One region of the Pseudoalteromonas lipolytica genome, then DNA from elsewhere that is predicted to be linked to it. Evidence: predicted binding sites of a transcription regulator. Region 1 holds the regulator's gene; each other region holds the start of a gene.
The links. Region 1 encodes NrdR, which represses ribonucleotide reductase genes. Its sites were predicted from a motif close to AAACACNANATNTNGTGTTT; they were not measured.
Positions count from the first base shown of each region.

Region 1 (6,702 bases):
GAGCTGTTAAAAAAACTGGCGTAAAAAACCATAAAAAAGAGCGGCTAAGCCGCTCTTTTTTAATGCAATATTGAATGACTATGCCGGTTTAAAATCCGCATCACAAGAATCACCACAGCGGTAATACACAGTAACACGCCAATCACTGAAACAAGTTCATTTTGTGTCCATTGGATCAAGGTATATGCCGCAATAAAAACAATAAATGGTTTAAATTCATAGTAATAATAGAGCTTTCTTTGATTTACTCGTTGACTCGAATGATCTGTGCGTCTTGCATTTGAGCGCATTCGCCAAATATTTGCACCCAGTAAAAAGAGTACGATACCAATGACTGTAGGCACCACATTATTCGCTAATGTGATGCAACTGATGCCGAGGATAAAGTAGCCATAGGGGGCGGCTTCGTAAAGAGGTTTTGCTAACATGAGATTTTATACCATCCTTGATATTTATTAAGACTATTAGGGTAGTTTGAAAATAGTAAAAAGCAATGCCTGTGTGCTATTTTTTATGCAAATGACATTTTAAAAACCTATGTAATATTTTAAATTCATAAATTTTCGTTATGTATCAATAAAAAAATATCATTATTAAAACACTGTGAAATAAATTCAATCCCTGTTTAAATATGTTCATCTTTACACGATAGGCAAATGTGCGTTTTCAGCGTACAATATAGCCTTCAAAAAAACACCATACACGTTGCCTTAGGAGACCCCATGTTAGAACGTAGCATGAATATTTCGGATTTCGATCCAGAGTTATTTGCAGCCATCACTAAAGAGACGGCTCGTCAAGAAGAGCACATCGAACTGATCGCGTCTGAAAACTACTGTAGCCCACGCGTGCTAGAAGCACAGGGTTCTCAGCTTACAAACAAATATGCTGAAGGTTATCCAGGCAAACGTTACTATGGCGGTTGTGAGCACGTTGACGTTGTTGAACAATTAGCAATTGACCGTGCAAACGAGTTATTCGGCACAGACTACGCAAACGTACAACCGCACGCTGGTTCACAAGCTAATGCGGCTGTTTTCCAAGCGCTTCTTCAGCCACATGACACCGTACTAGGTATGAGCTTAGCTCATGGTGGCCACTTAACGCATGGTTCACACGTTAACTTTTCTGGTAAAACGTACAACGCAATTCAATATGGCCTAAATGAAGAAACGGGCGAAATTGATTACGCTCAAGTTGAAGCACTAGCACTAGAGCACAAACCAAAAATGATCATTGCGGGTTTCTCTGCATACTCAGGTATCGTTGATTGGGCTAAGTTCCGTGAAATCGCTGATAAAGTGGATGCGTACTTATTCGTAGATATGGCACACGTTGCAGGTCTTATTGCGGCTGGCGTATACCCAAGCCCAATCCCTCACGCGCATGTTGTTACAACAACAACTCATAAAACATTAGCGGGTCCTCGTGGCGGTCTAATTGTTTCTGCGTGTGGTGATGAAGAGATCTATAAAAAGCTTAACAGCGCCGTATTCCCGGGTGGCCAAGGTGGTCCTTTATGTCACATCATCGCTGCTAAAGCGGTTGCGTTTAAAGAAGCATTACAGCCTGAATTCAAAACATACCAAGCGCAAGTGGTTAAAAACGCACAAGCAATGGTTGAAGTGTTACAAGAGCGTGGCTATAAAGTTGTTTCTGGTAAAACAGACAACCACTTATTCCTTCTAGACCTAATTGATAAAGATATCACAGGTAAAGATGCTGACGCTGCCCTTGGTAATGCAAACATCACAGTAAACAAAAACTCAGTACCAAATGACCCACGTTCACCGTTTGTAACGTCGGGTCTTCGTATTGGTTCTCCGGCAATTACGCGCCGTGGTTTCAAAGAAGCTGAGTCTAAAGAACTTGCTGGCTGGATCTGTGACGTACTAGACAACATCAACGATGCATCAGTACAAGCAGAAGTAAAAGAGAAAGTTAAAGCAATCTGTAAAAAACTACCTGTTTACGCTTAATTGCTGGTTAAACCGTAATTAAGATAACAATAGTGTTGTTTTTTGCTATTATAAAGGCCGCTTACTAAGCGGTCTTTTTTTGTTTTTTATAAACGGAAGTTTAACCTTATGCATTGCCCTTTTTGCACAGCAAAAGATACTAAAGTAATCGATTCACGACTTGTTGGCGGTGGTCACCAAGTTAGACGCCGTCGCGAATGCAACGAATGTCACGAGCGTTTTACCACCTTTGAAGGTGCTGAACTTGTTATGCCAAGGGTGATAAAGCAAGACGGTAGTCGAGAACCTTTTAACGAAGACAAATTATTAAATGGTCTGCACCGCGCATTAGAAAAACGCCCAGTGAGTACAGAGCAAATCGAAGAAGTCGTCAACGTGATTAAATCACAGCTACGTGCCACCGGAGAGCGTGAAATCTCAAGCCATTTAATCGGCGAGTGTATTATGGAATCGCTCAAAAAGCTTGATAAAGTAGCTTATGTTAGGTTTGCCTCAGTATATCGCTCATTTGAAGATATTCGTGAGTTTGGCGAAGAAATTGCCCGTTTAGGTGATTAAGCATGTCGTTCACTGAACTTGATAGCATTTATATGGCACGCGCTATTGAGCTTGCCAAACAGGGCCGTTTTACCACGACGCCAAACCCTAATGTGGGTTGTGTACTTGTTAAAGACGGCCATATAGTTGGTGAGGGTTTTCATCAACTTGCCGGGCAGGGTCATGCCGAGGTGAATGCACTGGCCGTTGCTGGCGATAATGCCAAAGGGGCAACAGCCTATGTGACGCTTGAACCTTGCAGTCATTATGGTCGTACTCCGCCCTGTGCTGAAGGTCTAAAAGCGGCCGGTGTGAGTAAAGTGATTGCTGCAATGGTAGACCCAAATCCAGCAGTCAGTGGCCGTGGCTTACAAATATTGGCTGATGCAGGTATTGACGTTGCCTCTGGGTTACTTGAGCAACAGGCGCGCGATTTAAACAAAGGCTTTTTGAAGCGAATGGAAACAGGGTTGCCTTTTGTTACCTGTAAAATGGCCTGTAGTTTAGATGGAAAAACGGCACTTAATAACGGCCAAAGTAAATGGATCACGGGTCCGCAAGCACGCCAAGACGTTCAAGCATTTCGCGCACAAAGCTGCGCAATTTTGAGTGGTGCAGATACCGTTATCAGTGATAACGCCAAATTAAATGTGCGTACTGAAGAGCTGCCATTTGCAATGCCAACATCATTGCCGATACGTCAGCCAACACGTGTGATTATCGATTCGCAAAACAGACTCACCCCAGATCTCGCTTTATTTAGTATTGAGAGTCCGGTGATTATTTTCACAACACAGCTTGATAATCAGCAGCAATGGCCACATTTTGTAAAACACGAAGTGGTGGCAGCTAACAAAAATAAAGTTGATTTATCGGCCGTTTTAGCACGGTTAGCCGAATTACAATTTAATCATATTTGGCTTGAAGCAGGAGCAACCTTAGCGGGCGCTTTTGCACAGCAAGACCTAATTGACGAATACATTGTTTATATTGCCCCAAAGTTAATAGGTGATATGGGCAAAAGCTTACTAAACTTTGCAGAAGTAACAGCCATGGGTGATGTCACTCAATTAACGTTTACCGACACACAGATAATTGGCGACGATATCCGCTTAACAGCGTACAAAGCAAAGCAAGCCACACACACTGAAGATAAAGAGTAGCATTATGTTTACTGGAATAATTGAAGCAACAGGTAAAATTGTTGAATTAACACAAAAACAAGGTGATCTCGCTATTCGTATTCAAAGTAATGATTTGGATATGAAAGACGTAAAATTAGGCGACAGTATTGCAACAAATGGTGTGTGCTTAACAGTGGTTACTAAACATAGCGATGGCTTCAGTGCTGATTTATCAAATGAAACCATTAGCCTGACAGGGTTTGCGCACTATAAAAAAGGCCAAACCGTGAATCTAGAAAAGGCTATGCAGCCAATTTCTCGCCTTGGTGGGCATTTAGTGTCAGGCCATGTTGATGGCATCGCGACAGTTGAAAGCATTACCGCCAATGCCAGAGCAACAGAGTACTGGCTAAGTACCGACCATAATTTAATGAAATACATTCCGTATAAAGGGTCGGTATGTATAGATGGAATTAGTTTAACGGTGAATGAGGTCGAGCAAAATCGCTTCAAGCTGACCATTGTTCCACACACCGCTGAGCAAACGACGATTGCAGAATTTCAAGTGGGCACGCAGGTTAACTTAGAAGTTGATCAAATTGCTCGCTACTTAGAGCGCCTGATCAAAGGGGCTGAACAACCTTCCCGTTCAGACATATCTATGAGCTTGTTAGCGCAAGCTGGTTTTATTAAATAAGCGAAGATACGTCATTATTAATCATACTCTCATGGGCACATTATGAATTTACACAGCGCGCAAGAAATTATCGATGACATTAAAGCCGGTAAAATGGTTATTTTAATGGACGATGAAGATAGAGAAAATGAAGGCGATTTAATTATCGCAGCAGAGCACATAAGTGCAGATGCTATCAATTTTATGGCAACGCATGGTCGTGGTTTAATTTGTTTAACCATGACTCAAGAGCGTTGTCAGCAGTTAGAATTACCGTTAATGGTTAAAAATAACGGAGCGGCTTTCTCAACAAACTTTACAATGTCGATTGAAGCTGCAAAAGGCGTAACAACCGGTATTTCAGCTGCTGACCGTGCACGCACAGTGCAAGCGGCCATCGCGAAAGGAGCTGTGCCAAGTGATATCGTACAGCCGGGTCATATTTTCCCTATTATGGCACAACCTGGTGGCGTTCTTACCCGTGCGGGTCACACTGAAGCGGGCTGTGATTTAGCGCGCTTGGCTGGTCTTGAGCCTTCTTCTGTTATTGTTGAAATTCTCAATGCCGATGGCACCATGGCCCGTCGTCCCGACCTTGAAGTGTTTGCTAAAGAGCATGGTCTGAAGATTGGTACAATTGCTGATTTAATCGAGTACAGAAATCTAAACGAAACCACCATTGAACGTGTTGCAAAATGTAAGTTGCCAACCGATCACGGTGAATTCGATTTAGTAACGTATAAAGACACCATTGATGGTCAGCTCCACTATGCATTGCAAAAAGGCGACGTATCGAAAGATGACGCTACGTTAGTACGTGTTCACTTACAAAGTACGTTTAACGATATTTTACTGTCAGACCGCAGCGCAGATCGTAGCTGGAGTTTATCAGATGCAATGGCCTATATTGCTGAGCATAACGGCGTATTGGTTATCTTAGGTAAACAAGAATCAACCGAAGATCTTGAAGCAACGGTCAAAGCATTTGCAGCAGAAGATGCGGGTGAAAATGTCAGTCATCGTAAATTCCAAGGCACGTCACGCACAGTGGGTGTGGGGTCACAAATTTTAGCAGACCTTGGCATTGAGAAAATGCGCTTGATGAGTCGTCCGAAGAAGTATCATGCATTGTCTGGTTTCCACTTAGAAGTGGTTGATTACGTTGAGCCGCAGTCTTAATTAACGCACAGCTTAGTTAACAAAATTTACTAGCAAGCTAATTTTAAGGCCAAGGTATTCTTGGCCTATTGCATGTAAATTCAAGGCAGTAAGCGTTGAAAGTAACCGCTGGAGATAGATTTATTATCCAGAGTTCAGGTTAACTAGGCGACTTTTATATTTTTGTGGTATTATGCGCCGTAATTTTTGCGCAATCGCAACCGCTTAAACTTATTTTTTAGGGTTATTAAATGAAAATTATTGAAGGTAACAAATACGCACCGGGCAAAAAATTTGCCATTGTCATTTCACGCTTTAATGACTTTATTGGTAGCAGCCTTTTAGCAGGTGCTGTTGATGAGCTTAAGCGCACAGGTGGTGTATCTGACGACGACATTACTGTTGTTTACGTACCAGGTGCCGTTGAATTACCTTTAGCAGCGAAACGCGTTGCAGCAAAGAAAGAACATGATGCAATCATCGCCCTCGGTGTCGTGATCAGAGGTGGTACACCACACTTTGATTTAGTCGCTGGCGAATCAAACAAAGGTCTTGCACAAGTATCACTTGAGTACGATATCCCGGTTGCATTTGGCGTATTAACCACTGAAAGCATTGAACAAGCAATCGAACGCGCAGGCACCAAAATGGGCAATAAAGGCGGCGAAGCTGCTTTAGGCGCGCTCGAAATGGTTAATGTGTTAGACAAAATTTAAGTTTAAGGAATCTCTGTGAAACCAGCAGCAAGACGTAAAGCACGCATCTTAGCACTTCAGGCCGTATATTCTTGGCAGTTAAGTGCCAACCCAATTGCTGATATCGAACAGCAAATGTTAATTGAAAATGATGTGACTAAAATCGACGTCGAATATTTCAAAGACCTAGCACGTGGTGTTGTTGTTAACTGTAAGCAACTTGATCAGATTGTTGCACCACATTTAGCACGCCCTGCTGATGAGTTAGATATGGTCGAAAAAGCAATTTTACGTCTGTCTGCCTATGAGCTTAAGTTCCGTGAAGACGTACCCTATAAAGTAGCAATCAATGAAGGTATTGAGCTTGCGAAAATGTTTGGTGCTGAAGACAGTCATAAATTTGTCAACGGTGTACTTGATAAAGCAGTTAAAGAACTGCGTAAGTAAGTAACCCCGTAGAGGAGAGCCGGCTTGGGCCGGCTTTTTTGTGTATGAAGGAATTTGAATTAATCAATCGTTACTTTAAAGGTCGC
Region 1 is NZ_CP032090.1:2,828,954-2,835,655, reverse strand. Features, by position in the region: gene thrC (threonine synthase) at 1-24, shown strand, start outside; gene D0907_RS12755 (hypothetical protein) at 60-428, opposite strand; gene glyA (serine hydroxymethyltransferase) at 723-1,979, shown strand; gene nrdR (transcriptional regulator NrdR) at 2,088-2,537, shown strand; gene ribD (bifunctional diaminohydroxyphosphoribosylaminopyrimidine deaminase/5-amino-6-(5-phosphoribosylamino)uracil reductase RibD) at 2,540-3,679, shown strand; gene D0907_RS12735 (riboflavin synthase) at 3,684-4,337, shown strand; gene ribBA (bifunctional 3,4-dihydroxy-2-butanone-4-phosphate synthase/GTP cyclohydrolase II) at 4,380-5,495, shown strand; gene ribH (6,7-dimethyl-8-ribityllumazine synthase) at 5,726-6,190, shown strand; gene nusB (transcription antitermination factor NusB) at 6,206-6,616, shown strand; gene thiL (thiamine-phosphate kinase) at 6,661-6,702, shown strand, end outside.

Region 2 (6,702 bases), 270 kb from region 1:
ATTGATTTAAATCAATTTTCATAGTTATGCATAGCCGTAATCTGTGCATAACTTAAAAACATAGCAAGGTAGTGATATGAAAACACAGCTCTCAGTTCTAACAGCGTTAGTTACATTTGCTTTGAGTACGCAAGTGAGTGCAACTGAAGATAATGGCATTCATAACATGTTGGCGAATGGTGAAGTGCATGGCATGTTGCGTTATCGATATGAAAATGTCGATCAATCGGGGATCGCTGAACAAGCACATGCATCAACATTACTCACGCGTATTAATTATACAACGGCGACACTCAAAGGCGTTTCAGCACTTCTCGAGTTTGATAATGTTACCGAGATTGGTAATGACAATTATAACAGTACGGTTAATGGTCATACGGATCACCCCGTTGTTGCTGACCCTAAAGGTACTGAGGTTAATCAAGCAAGCTTGCAATTCAAAAATAAAGAGTTGCACGTTGTTGCGGGTAGACAACGTATCAACCTTGATGACCAACGATTTGTAGGGGGTGTCGCATGGCGCCAGAATGAACAAACTTTTGATGGTTACAGAGTCGTTTATAAACCAACAGAGTCATTAAAGTTCGACTACAGCTATGTGTTTAATGTGAATCGTATTTTTGGTGAAGACAGCAATAAAAGCGATTTGCACGGTAAATTACACTTTGCCAATGCTGCATACCAAGTTAATAAGCAATTTAATGTCAGTGTGTTTGCCTATCTCTATGACTTTGATGCTGCTTTAGCCAGCTCAACACAAACAATGGGTGTACGCGCAACAGGCCAATTATCCGATTCATTGAGTTATACGCTCAGTTATGCAACTCAACAAGATTATGCCGATAACCCCAATTCGTTTGATGCTGACTATATATTAGCGGAGCTAAAGGGCAAAGTGAGTAAGCTTGGCTGGAAAGTTGGCTATGAGCTGTTAGGCTCAGATAACAACATAGGTTTTAGTACACCACTGGCAACAGGGCACAAGTTCCAAGGTTTTGCAGATAAGTTTTTAGCGACCCCAAGTAATGGACTTGCTGATTTATACTTTGGCGTTAATGGGCAGTTGGCAGATATAAAGCTGAGCGCGACTTATCACTTTTTTGATAGTGATGCACACAGCATCGATTATGGCCAAGAGCTTGATTTAACGGCTGCATATGCACTTTCAAGCAACTGTAATGTGCTGTTTAAATATGCCATGTACAACGCTGATGATTATGCCACGGATACCGATAAGGTATGGTTGATGCTCACTCATAAGTTTTAATCGCTTAGCATGCTTTTTAGCCGCTAGATTAGTTTCAGTTCCCTGCAATTATGAGCCTCTTCGGAGGCTTTTTTCTGTGTGATATCCCAAAACCTCATTGTTATTCCTCCAATATCTCCTTTTATCTCCCTCGTAGAGTGATAGGGAGTGTTAATACACCTTAGTAGGTAGTAAGCGCAGTTAATAAAGGCATTGCTTTACAGTGCGCCTATTCATAGGGGGTAGAGGTGTTTTTGGCTGCACGGCGGTTACCTTTATTCCTTGATTTACATCAATTCTTTTTTAGTAAGTCGGCTCAGAATCAAATTAATAAAACCGTTTGGAGACGACAATGGCGAGTGAAAAATTTAACCTTTTTTCCTTTCAAGGAAAAATGAAAATCTTACATCTTAGTTGGCTTGCATTCTTTATCACCTTTTTTGTGTGGTTTAATTTTGCACCGTTACTACAGGCTGTAAAAACCACCTTGGGATTAAGTACAGAGCAAGTAAAAACACTACTGATCTTGAACGTGGCTTTGACCATTCCTGCCCGCGTGATTATTGGCATGCTAACCGATAAATATGGGCCAAGGTTAGTCTATTCATGTTTGCTGATTGTCAGCGCAGTACCTTGTTTAATGTTTGCTTTTGCTGATAGCTTTTTGCAAGCTGCCATTGCTCGTTTTTTACTTGGGTTTATCGGCGCAGGCTTTGTTATTGGTATCCGCATGGTGTCTGAGTGGTTCCCTCATCACGAATTAGGCACCGCAGAAGGTGTGTATGGTGGCTGGGGTAACTTTGGTTCCGCTGCTGCGGCTTTTTCACTGCCTACGTTGGCATTAATTTTTGGCGGCGATGATGGTTGGCGTTATGCAATTGGTATTACGGGTATAATGAGCTTTGTTTATGGTTTTATTTATTATTTTAATGTAACCAATACACCTAAAGGCTCGACGTACTTTCGCCCTAAAAATTTAGGGGCGATGGAAGTCACTTCTAAAGGCGATTTTTTCTTACTCCTAATCATGAAAATCCCTATGTATGCAGCAATGGCATTACTGGCTTGGAAACTCTCACCCAATGGTGTTGGGATGATTGAAGCAAATGTCGTACACCTTATTTATGGTGGGTTAGTGCTGTTGTACTTGTTTGAAGTTAAAAAAGTGTGGAACGTAAATAAAACGGTATTTGAGCAAGAAGTACCTGAGTTACATCGCTATAGTTTTAAGCAAGTAGCTGTGCTGGATATTTTGTATTTTACAAATTTTGGTTCTGAGCTTGCTGTGGTGTCAATGCTACCGCTATTTTTTGCTGAGACCTTCTCGCTCGACCCTGTTATGGCAGGGATGGTGGCCGGTGCGTATGCATTTATGAACTTAATGTCACGCCCAGCAGGTGGGTTTATTTCAGATAAGTTTGGTCGCCGTACAACGTTACTTATTTTAACCGCCGGTTTAGCCGCAGGTTATCTGTTAATGGGCATGGTTAATTCGCAGTGGCCATTATGGTTAGCAGTTGCAACAGCCATGGCGTGTTCTTTCTTTGTTCAATCAGGTGAGGGTGCTGTGTTTGCGGTCGTGCCATTAATTAAACGTCGCTTAACAGGTCAAATTGCAGGGATGACAGGGGCATATGGTAACGTTGGGGCAGTTACATTTTTAACTGTGTTATCGTTCGTTGATTATGCAACTTTCTTTTATGTTATCGCCGGTACGGCAATGATTGGCTTTGTTACTTTGTTCTTTATGGATGAACCGCGAGGTCAAATTGCTGAAGTACGCGAAGACGGGACTGTTGAACTGATTGATGTATCACACAAATAAATCTTAATACGATAGAAAAGCCAGCTTAAGCTGGCTTTTTTCGTTATTAACTAAGGGGATGTTTTAACGTTATGACAAACCTTATTTATGACTTAGGTCTAAATACTTGAACCACAGATTCATCACATTCTAAGTAAGGCCCTTCAAGTAAATCAATACAATAAGGCACCGCAGGAAATACGGCATCAAGACATTGACGAATCGCTTTGGGTTTGCCCGGTAAGTTAATAATTAATGAGCGGTCTCTTATCCCCGCTGTTTGTCGAGAGAGTATAGCCGTTGGCACGTATTTTAAGCTTTCAGTACGCATTAACTCACCAAATCCTGGCATCATTTTGTCACACACCGCTTCTGTGGCTTCGGGGGTTATGTCTCGTTTGGCGGGACCCGTTCCACCTGTGGTAATGATTAAAGCGCATTGTTCTTGATCGGCAAGCTCGCATAATGCCGCTTCAATTAAATGTTGCTCGTCTTCGACTAATCGATAGCATGCCTGCCATGGCGAACTTAAATAGTCATTTAATGTATCGGTGATAGCGGGTCCCGATAAGTCATCGTACTGGCCTCGGCTTGCGCGATCACTAACAGTCAAAATTCCAATTTTCGCAGTCATTTTCATCTCTTTACAATTCATTTATTCGCACTCTAGCAAAGTGATGGGTAAAGGTAACTCCTCCAAAGTAGGTAGAGGTGTCTGGGTGGCGCTCCGTTTCGCTGCATTTTATTTTTGACAGGAGCGGGGTTTTGATTGGCTACCCATTTTGTTCTTTTGGCAGAACTAAGCTGCTTTGATCTAGATCAAGTTTTAAACTGGCTTAAAACGGTGTTGGTACTATATATTGATAATATTGAAATCTAAAACACAATATGTAGTGGTTTATGTTTAATGTATTAGAACCCCAAGTTTGCTTTCAAGAAGTCCCCGGACACATTGCGTTAGGCTTTGTATGCACGGGGTGCCCCTTGCGCTGTCCTGGGTGTCATAGCGTTGATACATGGGATCCAAAGCATGGTGAGCGGTTAACATCGCAACGCTTTCTAGGGTTACTTGAGCGCTATAAGCACTTGATGACTTGTGTGGTGTTTTTTGGCGGAGAATGGCAGGAAGGTGATTTAGTTTATTTTTTAAAGTTAGCAACGCAGCAAGGCTTAGCAACGTGTTTGTATACCGGGCTTGAGGATGTGTCGGAGCAATTAAAAGCACAGCTGACTTATGTAAAAACGGGCCGTTATGTCGCTGAATTAGGTGGCCTGGCGAGCCATTTAACTAATCAACGATTTATTGAAATTGCTTCGGGTAAGGTACTTAACTCATTATTTTTAAAAGGATAACAAAAATGTCTATGCTGAATTGTGAACAATTAAAAGAAAAAATGCGTTTCATCGAAAACTATACACAGGCCAAGAATGCGGCCGATGGTTCTAAAGTGGATGCGAATGCAAATGTGACATTAAAAAATATAGCGACGCTAGAATCAGAAATAATGAAAGACTTTTTCATTCACGTTAATCGCACTCAGGTGAGCAATAAAATAACCGCGCTTTTCGGCGAGTCATTGGGCAAAGAGTACCTTCGACAAATTGAGAACCATGAAATTTATGTGCATGATGAAACGAGCTTAAAGCCTTACTGTACTTCTATCACCATGTATCCATTTTTATTGGATGGGCTAACCAAATTAGGGGGAGAGTCTAAGGCACCTAAGCATTTAGAATCGTTCTGCGGCAGTTTTGTGAATCTTGTTTTTGCAATTAGCGCGCAGTTTGCAGGGGCTGTCGCGACGGTCGAATTTTTAATGTATTTTGATTACTTTGCGCGTAAGGATTACGGCGATGATTATTTAGTTACTCACTATAAACAGATAGAAAATCACTTACAGCACGTCGTGTACGCTTTAAATCAACCCGCTGCTGCACGAGGTTATCAAAGCGTATTTTGGAATATCTCGTTGTACGATAGTGCATACTTTGAGGCTATGTTTGGTCATTTTGTGTTTCCTGATATGACGGCTCCCGATTGGTCGTCTTTAAAGGCACTGCAAAGCATGTTTTTAAATTGGTTTAACCAAGAGCGAAACAAAGCTGTTTTAACATTCCCTGTTGTCACCGCTGCCATGCTAGTAGAAGACAATGAACCTAAAGATAAAGAATTTGCATTGATGTGTGCCGAAAACTTAAGTCAAGGCGGCTCATTTTTTGTTTATCAATCAACCGATGCTGATTCATTAGCCTCATGCTGTCGACTTCGTAATGAAATTAGCGATCATAGTTTTTCGTATAGTTTAGGCGCGGGGGGCGTTTCGACGGGCTCTATCAATGTTATTACACTCAATATGAATCGATTGGTGCAAGATGGCAGAGACCTAGCAACAGAAATAAGAAAAATACATGCTTATCAAATCGCGTATCGCACCTTAATGGAAGAGTACCAGCAAGCGGGCATGCTACCGGTGTACGACGCAGGGTTTATTTCCTTTAACAAGCAATTTTTAACCATTGGTATTAATGGCATGGTTGAAGCCGCAGAGTATTTAGGTATTCAAGTGGGGGTTAATGATGCGTATAAAGAATGGGTGAAAAGTCAGTTAGAAGTGATTTATAAAGAGAATCGCTTAGCAACAAAAGAGACCGGCTTTTTATTTAACACTGAGTTTGTTCCTGCTGAAAATTTAGGGATAAAAAATGCCAAATGGGATAGCGAAGATGGCTACTTCACGCCAAGAGAATGCTACAACAGTTATTTCTATTTAGTAGAAGACACAACACTAAATCACCTTGATAAGTTTATATTGCATGGTAAATCGATGACAGAGTTTTTAGATGGTGGCTCAGCACTGCATTTGAATTTAGAAGAGCATTTAGACACTGAGCAATATATGCAGTTATTTAATGTGGCAGCGCGAACGGGGTGCAATTATTTTTGCATTAATGTGAGGATCACCATTTGTAATCACTGTGAGTATATCGATAAGCGCTCAAGGCAATCATGCTCACAGTGTGGTTCAACAGATATTGATTATGGCACACGCGTGATTGGCTACTTAAAAAGAGTGTCGTCATTTAGTCATGGCCGACGCAAAGAGCACAAATTGCGACATTACCAATGCACAAAAGTACAACAATCAGCGTTAGCCTAACAATGTAAAGGGGCGTCTATTGCCCCTTTTGCCTTAACCTTGCATAAAAAGAATATTATTTTCTAAATGAATGTGCTCGTTTAAATCGTTGTAGAGCTCATGTATTTTGGCATAAAGACGCTGCCAGTCTTCATCAGCATCGTGCGGAGGAGTAAACTTATTGGTGAGTGTGGTTAATTTTTCGAGTGCCTTCTCGTGCTCTAAGTGTTCTGCTTCCATCACACTAATAGGACCCGATGGATAATAACCTTTCATGATCATTGGGAATAAAATGGCCTCTTCTTTCATCATATGTTCTTCAAGTTCATATTTCATTTGCGATAAATGAGATTCCAGATGATGAGGGTAGTCACAATGATCAGTATTTTTTAATTTCACTGCTTTGGTTAATTGGATCAATTGTTGAAATTGCATTCTGTGCTTTTCATGAAAATTATCGATGATATGCGCAATGAGCTTGATGGGCGATTGTGCCTCCCAGTTTATGTTACTGC
Region 2 is NZ_CP032090.1:3,095,130-3,101,831, reverse strand. Features, by position in the region: gene D0907_RS13930 (alginate export family protein) at 77-1,267, shown strand; gene D0907_RS13925 (NarK family nitrate/nitrite MFS transporter) at 1,599-3,071, shown strand; gene mog (molybdopterin adenylyltransferase) at 3,157-3,684, opposite strand; gene nrdG (anaerobic ribonucleoside-triphosphate reductase activating protein) at 3,951-4,403, shown strand; gene nrdD (anaerobic ribonucleoside-triphosphate reductase) at 4,409-6,208, shown strand; gene D0907_RS13905 (hemerythrin domain-containing protein) at 6,242-6,702, opposite strand, start outside.
Region 2: the regulator NrdR is predicted to act here: its motif matches at 3,930-3,949, upstream of nrdG (anaerobic ribonucleoside-triphosphate reductase activating protein).

Region 3 (6,702 bases), 1.1 Mb from region 1:
TTAACAGTGCCTAGTTCCCAAGACCTTGCTGTTAAAGCTGCTTTTGCTTCAGCAGGCGTAGGTGATTTACGAATTAACTCAATGATTGGGTCGATATTCGCAAGGGCAATCGCTAAGCCTTCAAGCGTATGGGCACGGTCACGGGCTTTGCGTAAATCAAATACCGTACGACGGGTGACTACTTCGCGGCGGTGAATGATAAATGCTTCAAGCATTTCTTTTAAGTTGAAACACTTAGGCTGGTTGTTATCAAGTGCAACCATATTCATACCAAACACGGTTTGTAACTGTGTTTGTGCATAAAGGTTATTCAGAATAACTTCACCTACATCACCACGTTTAATCTCGATAACGATACGCATACCGTCTTTATCTGATTCATCACGGAGTGCGCTAATGCCTTCAATTTTTTTGTCTTTAACAAGTTCAGCGATTTTTTCAATCAAGCGTGCTTTGTTAACTTGGTACGGAATTTCGTGGACGATGATCGTTTCACGACCCGTTTTTTCGTCTACTTCAATTTCTGCGCGTGCGCGGATGTACACTTTACCACGACCCGTTAGGTAAGCTTGCTCTATGCCTTTCTTACCATTAATGATCGCGGCTGTAGGGAAATCTGGACCTGGGATATATTCAATCAGATCAGCAATTGTCATATCTGGGTTTTGGATCAGTGCCAAACACCCATTAATAACTTCAGTTAAGTTATGTGGCGGAATGTTCGTCGCCATACCAACCGCAATACCCGATGAACCATTCACTAATAAGTTAGGTACTTTCGTCGGTAATACGTCAGGAATTTGCTCCGTACCATCATAGTTAGGTACGTAATCAACCGTTTCTTTTTCGAGGTCGGCTAATAGCTCATGTGACATTTTTGCCATACGGACTTCCGTATAACGCATTGCTGCCGCAGAGTCACCGTCAACTGAACCAAAGTTACCTTGGCCATCAACAAGCATATAGCGTAATGAGAAAGGCTGCGCCATACGTACGATGGTGTCATATACCGCGCTGTCGCCATGTGGGTGGTACTTACCGATTACATCACCAACAACACGTGCTGATTTTTTGTAAGGCTTATTCCAATCATTATTGAGTTCGTTCATTGCGAATAAAACACGACGGTGAACAGGTTTTAGACCATCACGTACGTCTGGCAATGCACGTCCTACAATTACGCTCATTGCGTAATCAAGGTAGGAGTTTTTTAATTCATCTTCAATATTGACTGGCAGAATTTCATTGGCGAGATCAGTCATTTGATTTCACATTCCTTCAGTATTGACTCATAAAGAGGCAAAGCGCCGCCTTTAGAGCTTTAGTTATTATTTCATGACCATGCTACCACAATTAATTTAGATTTACAGGCGCTAAATCTTTGCGATTTATTAATTTACCCCTATATAATGGCCTCAGATTGACGAGGAAGTTTTTTATGACCGAACATCAAAATGTAGATAATGCAGAAATTGCAAAGTTTGAAGCCATCGCTGAACGTTGGTGGGACCGCGACGGAGAGTTCAAACCTCTTCATGAAATAAATCCTCTTCGCTTGGATTTTGTTGCCGACAAAGTTGGCGGCTTATTTGATAAAGAAACCTTAGATGTTGGCTGTGGTGGCGGCATTTTAAGTGAAAGCATGGCACGCATGGGAGCTAAAGTAACAGGCATCGATATGGGTCAAGAGCCATTAACCGTTGCTAAGTTACACAGTTTAGAAACCGGTGTCCCTGTTGATTATATGAAAGTACCGGCTGAAGAGTTTGCGAAAGAGCACCCTGCTCGCTTTGATGTAATCACCTGTATGGAAATGTTAGAGCACGTGCCAGACCCTGCTTCTATCATTCGTGCGGTCGCTGAGCTTGCAAAACCTGGCGCCGATGTGTTCTTTTCGACATTAAATAAAACACCTAAAGCGTATTTATACGCCATTGTGGGTGCTGAAAAGTTATTAAAAATGGTGCCCGAAGGCACGCACGACCATAAAAAGTTTATAAAACCCGCCCAATTAATTGCATGGGCAGAAGATGCAGGCTTAAAAGTAAGAGCAAGCACAGGCCTCAGCTATAATCCGTTTTCTAAGCAATACAGTTTAAATGATGATGTGAGTGTTAATTACATTCTTCATTTTGAGAAACTTGCCTAATGGCTGGTTGTAATCCTGATATCGCTTTTGATGCCTTTATTTTTGATTTAGATGGCACATTACTCGATACTGCGGATGACCTTGGCGGCGCATTAAATCGCGTATTAGCAGATGCGAATATCGCGCCTGTTGATAAAAGCATTTATCGCCCAGCAGCGTCAAATGGGGCCAATGCATTATTAGAGGTCGGCTTTGGTGATAAATGGCCCGACGTTGAACAATTAGCATTAAGGCAGCAACTGCTCGACTATTATGCAGAAGACATTGCGATTCATAGCAAGTGCTTTAATGGCATAGAGCAACTTCTCGCCTCACTTGAGCAAAACAGCATTAAATGGGGGATCATGACCAATAAGCCCGGCTTTTTAACCGAGCCATTGGTGCAAGCTATCCCAAGCCTTGCTAATGCCATGGCTGTCGTGAGTGGTGATACCTTAGCAGTTGCTAAACCATCGCCAGAGCCACTTATTCATACTGCAAACATGCTCGATGTTGATCCAACGCGTTGCTTATACATAGGTGATGCCGAACGCGACATACAAGCAGCAAAAGCTGCCAATATGTACAGTGCAACTGCACTTTGGGGTTATATACCAAGTGTGGATTCCGCACTGAGCTGGGGCGCAGATTTTAACTGGCAAACTCCAACTGATGGATTTATCCATATATAGTGTTAGTTTTAAGTTAAAACACCATATATTGTGATTGGGTTGAGTTTTAAGCAAACTTTGTTGATAAAAAAAACAGTCAGAAATTATTTTTAAAAACGATAATTTTTGTAGATCTTGAGTTGATTTTTACAAATTTCATCATCAATGAATGATCAAAGGTTAATGCTTACTAACACAATTCGTTTATCCAATAGTTATCCACAAAATGGGGCATTTCTATCCCTTGCAAATGATCGCAGACCACACTATCTTGTGATCTGCGTTTTAAAGAACACCAGATATTGTGGCTAAATGTTATTCAATTGACTCATGCTGGTGCTAATAATAATTATAATTAAGAATACCTTTGTCACTAAAAATATAATTTCCCAAGGAATACAGGCAAAACTATGAACCAACAGCTATCTGTAAGCAAACGTGACGGCCGTAAAGAGTCACTTGATCTAGATAAGATCCATCGCGTCATCGCTTGGGCCGCCGAAGGTCTAAATAATGTGTCTGTGTCACAAGTTGAATTGAAATCACATATTCAATTTTACGATGGCATTCGTACTGACGACATTCACGAAACTATCATTAAAGCAGCAGCCGATCAGATCTCTAAAGATACCCCTGATTATCAATACCTTGCTGCTCGTTTAGCTGTATTCCATTTACGTAAGAAAGCGTATGGTCAATTTGAGCCGCCGCGTTTATACGACCACATTACAAAACTGGTTGAAGACAAACGTTATGATCAACACTTACTCGTTGATTACACTGAGCAAGAAATTGACGAGTTAGATGCGTATATTGATCATAACCGTGATCTAAACTTCAGCTATGCCGCTGTAAAGCAGCTTGAAGGGAAATACCTAGTACAGAACCGTGTAACGGGTGAAATTTACGAAAGCGCGCAGTTTTTATATATCTTAGTGGCAGCGAGCTTATTCTCTGACTACCCTCGAGAAACACGCCTTGATTACATCAAGCGCTTTTATGACGCGGTTTCGACATTCAAAATTTCATTGCCGACTCCTATTATGGCTGGTGTGCGTACACCTACGCGTCAATTTAGTTCATGTGTACTGATTGAGTGTGGTGATAGCCTTGATTCAATTAATGCGACATCATCTGCGATTGTAAAATACGTATCACAACGTGCAGGTATTGGTATTAATGCGGGCCGTATTCGTGCTTTAGGTAGCCCAATCCGTAACGGTGAAGCATACCATACTGGGTGTATTCCATTTTATAAACACTTCCAAACGGCGGTTAAGAGCTGTTCTCAAGGCGGTGTCCGTGGTGGTGCAGCAACCCTATTCTACCCGCTGTGGCATTTAGAAGTTGAAAACTTATTAGTCCTTAAAAATAACCGTGGTGTTGATGACAACCGTGTTCGTCATCTAGATTACGGTGTACAGTTCAACAAATTAATGTACAGCCGTTTAATTAAAGACGACTACATTACTTTATTCAGCCCATCAGACGTACCGGGTCTTTACGATGCATTCTTCGAAGACCAAGCTAAATTTGATGAGCTATACGTAAAATACGAGCAAGATGAGTCGATTCGTAAAAAACGTATTAAAGCGATTGAGCTGTTCTCAATGTTCGCACAAGAGCGTGCTAGTACAGGTCGTATTTACTTACAAAACGTTGACCACTGTAATACTCATAGCCCGTTTATCTCAACGGTAGCACCGATCCGTCAGTCTAACTTATGTTTAGAAATTGCATTACCGACTAAGCCACTTAGTAACGTAATGGACGAAGAAGGCGAAATCGCACTGTGTACACTTTCTGCATTCAACTTAGGTGCAATTGAGTCACTTGATGAGTTAGAAGAGCTTGCTGAACTTGCAGTACGTGCGCTTGATAACTTACTTGATTTCCAAGACTACCCTGTCCCTGCAGCGAAAAACGCAACCATGGGTCGTCGCACGTTAGGTATTGGTGTCATCAACTACGCATACTACCTTGCTAAAAACGGTAAACGTTATTCTGACGGTAGTGCAAATGCATTAACGCACCAAACATTTGAAGCAATTCAATATTATTTAATGAAAGCATCAAATGAGCTTGCTAAAGAACGTGGTGCTTGCCCTAAATTTAATGAAACAACGTACTCGCAAGGTATTATGCCAACAGATACGTACAAGCGCGACCTTGACCAAATCTGTGATGAACCTCTTCACTTAGATTGGGATACACTGCGCGCAAACATTAAAGAACATGGTATGCGTAACTCAACATTGTCGGCATTAATGCCATCAGAGACTTCATCACAAATCTCTAATGCAACAAATGGTATTGAGCCACCGCGTGGACACATCAGTGTTAAAGCAAGTAAAGATGGTATCTTGAAACAAGTAGTACCAGAGTATGAGCGCCTAAAAGACAATTATGAGCTACTTTGGGATATCCCATCAAACGATGGTTATCTGCAATTAGTGGGCATTATGCAGAAGTTCGTTGACCAAACGATCTCTGCGAATACAAATTATGATCCATCTAAGTACGAAGGCGGTAAAGTACCTATGAAGGTGCTTTTAAAAGACCTCCTTTCAGCATATAAACTGGGTGTTAAAACGTTGTATTATCATAACACCCGTGATGGCGCTTCAGATGCTCAAGATGAGCTTACACCTGAGGTGGAAGATGATGGTTGTGCAGGCGGTGCTTGTAAAATCTAATTAAATTAATAACATACACAAGCGGGCTCCTTAGCCCGCTTTGTCCTGACTGTTTTTTGAGTATTCACTATGTCATATACAACTTTTAGCCGAAACCATAATAACCAATTACTAGAACCGATGTTTTTCGGCCAGACGGTAAACGTGTCACGTTACGACCAACAAAAGTACCCTATCTTCGAGAAGCTAATTGAAAAGCAATTATCTTTCTTCTGGCGTCCTGAAGAAGTTGACGTAAGTAAAGACCGTCTTGATTTTCAAGCTTTACCTGACCATGAAAAACACATTTTTTTAAGTAACTTAAAATACCAAACATTACTTGATAGTGTGCAAGGTCGTTCGCCTAACGTTGCCTTACTGCCAATTGTGTCAATTCCTGAACTTGAAACGTGGATTGAAACATGGGCATTTAGTGAAACAATTCACAGCCGTTCTTACACGCACATTATTCGTAACGTAACGCAGTCACCTGAGCTTATTTTTGATGATATCGTGAGTAACGAAAAAATCAGTGAACGTGCCGATGCGGTGACTAAGTATTACGATGAATTAATCAACATGATTTCGATTTACAACCTTTACGGTGAAGGTAAACATGTGATTAATGGTGAAGAAGTTAAAGTGAGCTTGTTCGACCTTAAAAAGTTGCTTTACCTTGCGATGATGTCGGTTAATATTCTGGAAGCAATTCGTTTTTATGTCAGCTTTGCATGTTCATTCGCGTTTGCTGAACGCGAGCTAATGGAAGGCAATGCAAAAATCATTAAATTAATTGCGCGTGATGAAGCTCTTCATTTATCAGGCACACAACACATCTTAAACATTATGCAAGACGGTAAAGACGATCCTGAAATGGCGATTGTTGCAGCGCAATGTAAAGATGAAGCAATTAAAATGTTTGTTGATGCCGCAGAGCAAGAAAAAGACTGGGCTGAATACCTGTTTAAAGATGGCTCAATGATTGGCTTAAATAAAGATATTTTATGCCAATACGTTGAATACATTACAAATGCACGTATGACTGCGGTAGGCTTACCTGCTCAGTTTGAAAGTAAGAGCAACCCGATTCCATGGATCAATTCGTGGTTAGTCTCTGATAACGTGCAAGTTGCACCGCAAGAAGCCGAGATAAGTTCTTACCTTGTTGGTCAAATCGATTCTCAAGTTGATGCATCAGACTTTGGTGATTTCGATCTGTAATGAGCAC
Region 3 is NZ_CP032090.1:1,702,848-1,709,549, reverse strand. Features, by position in the region: gene gyrA (DNA topoisomerase (ATP-hydrolyzing) subunit A) at 1-1,262, opposite strand, end outside; gene ubiG (bifunctional 2-polyprenyl-6-hydroxyphenol methylase/3-demethylubiquinol 3-O-methyltransferase UbiG) at 1,439-2,149, shown strand; gene D0907_RS07745 (HAD family hydrolase) at 2,149-2,820, shown strand; gene nrdA (class 1a ribonucleoside-diphosphate reductase subunit alpha) at 3,210-5,495, shown strand; gene nrdB (class Ia ribonucleoside-diphosphate reductase subunit beta) at 5,565-6,695, shown strand; gene yfaE (class I ribonucleotide reductase maintenance protein YfaE) at 6,695-6,702, shown strand, end outside.
Region 3: the regulator NrdR is predicted to act here: its motif matches at 3,090-3,109, upstream of nrdA (class 1a ribonucleoside-diphosphate reductase subunit alpha).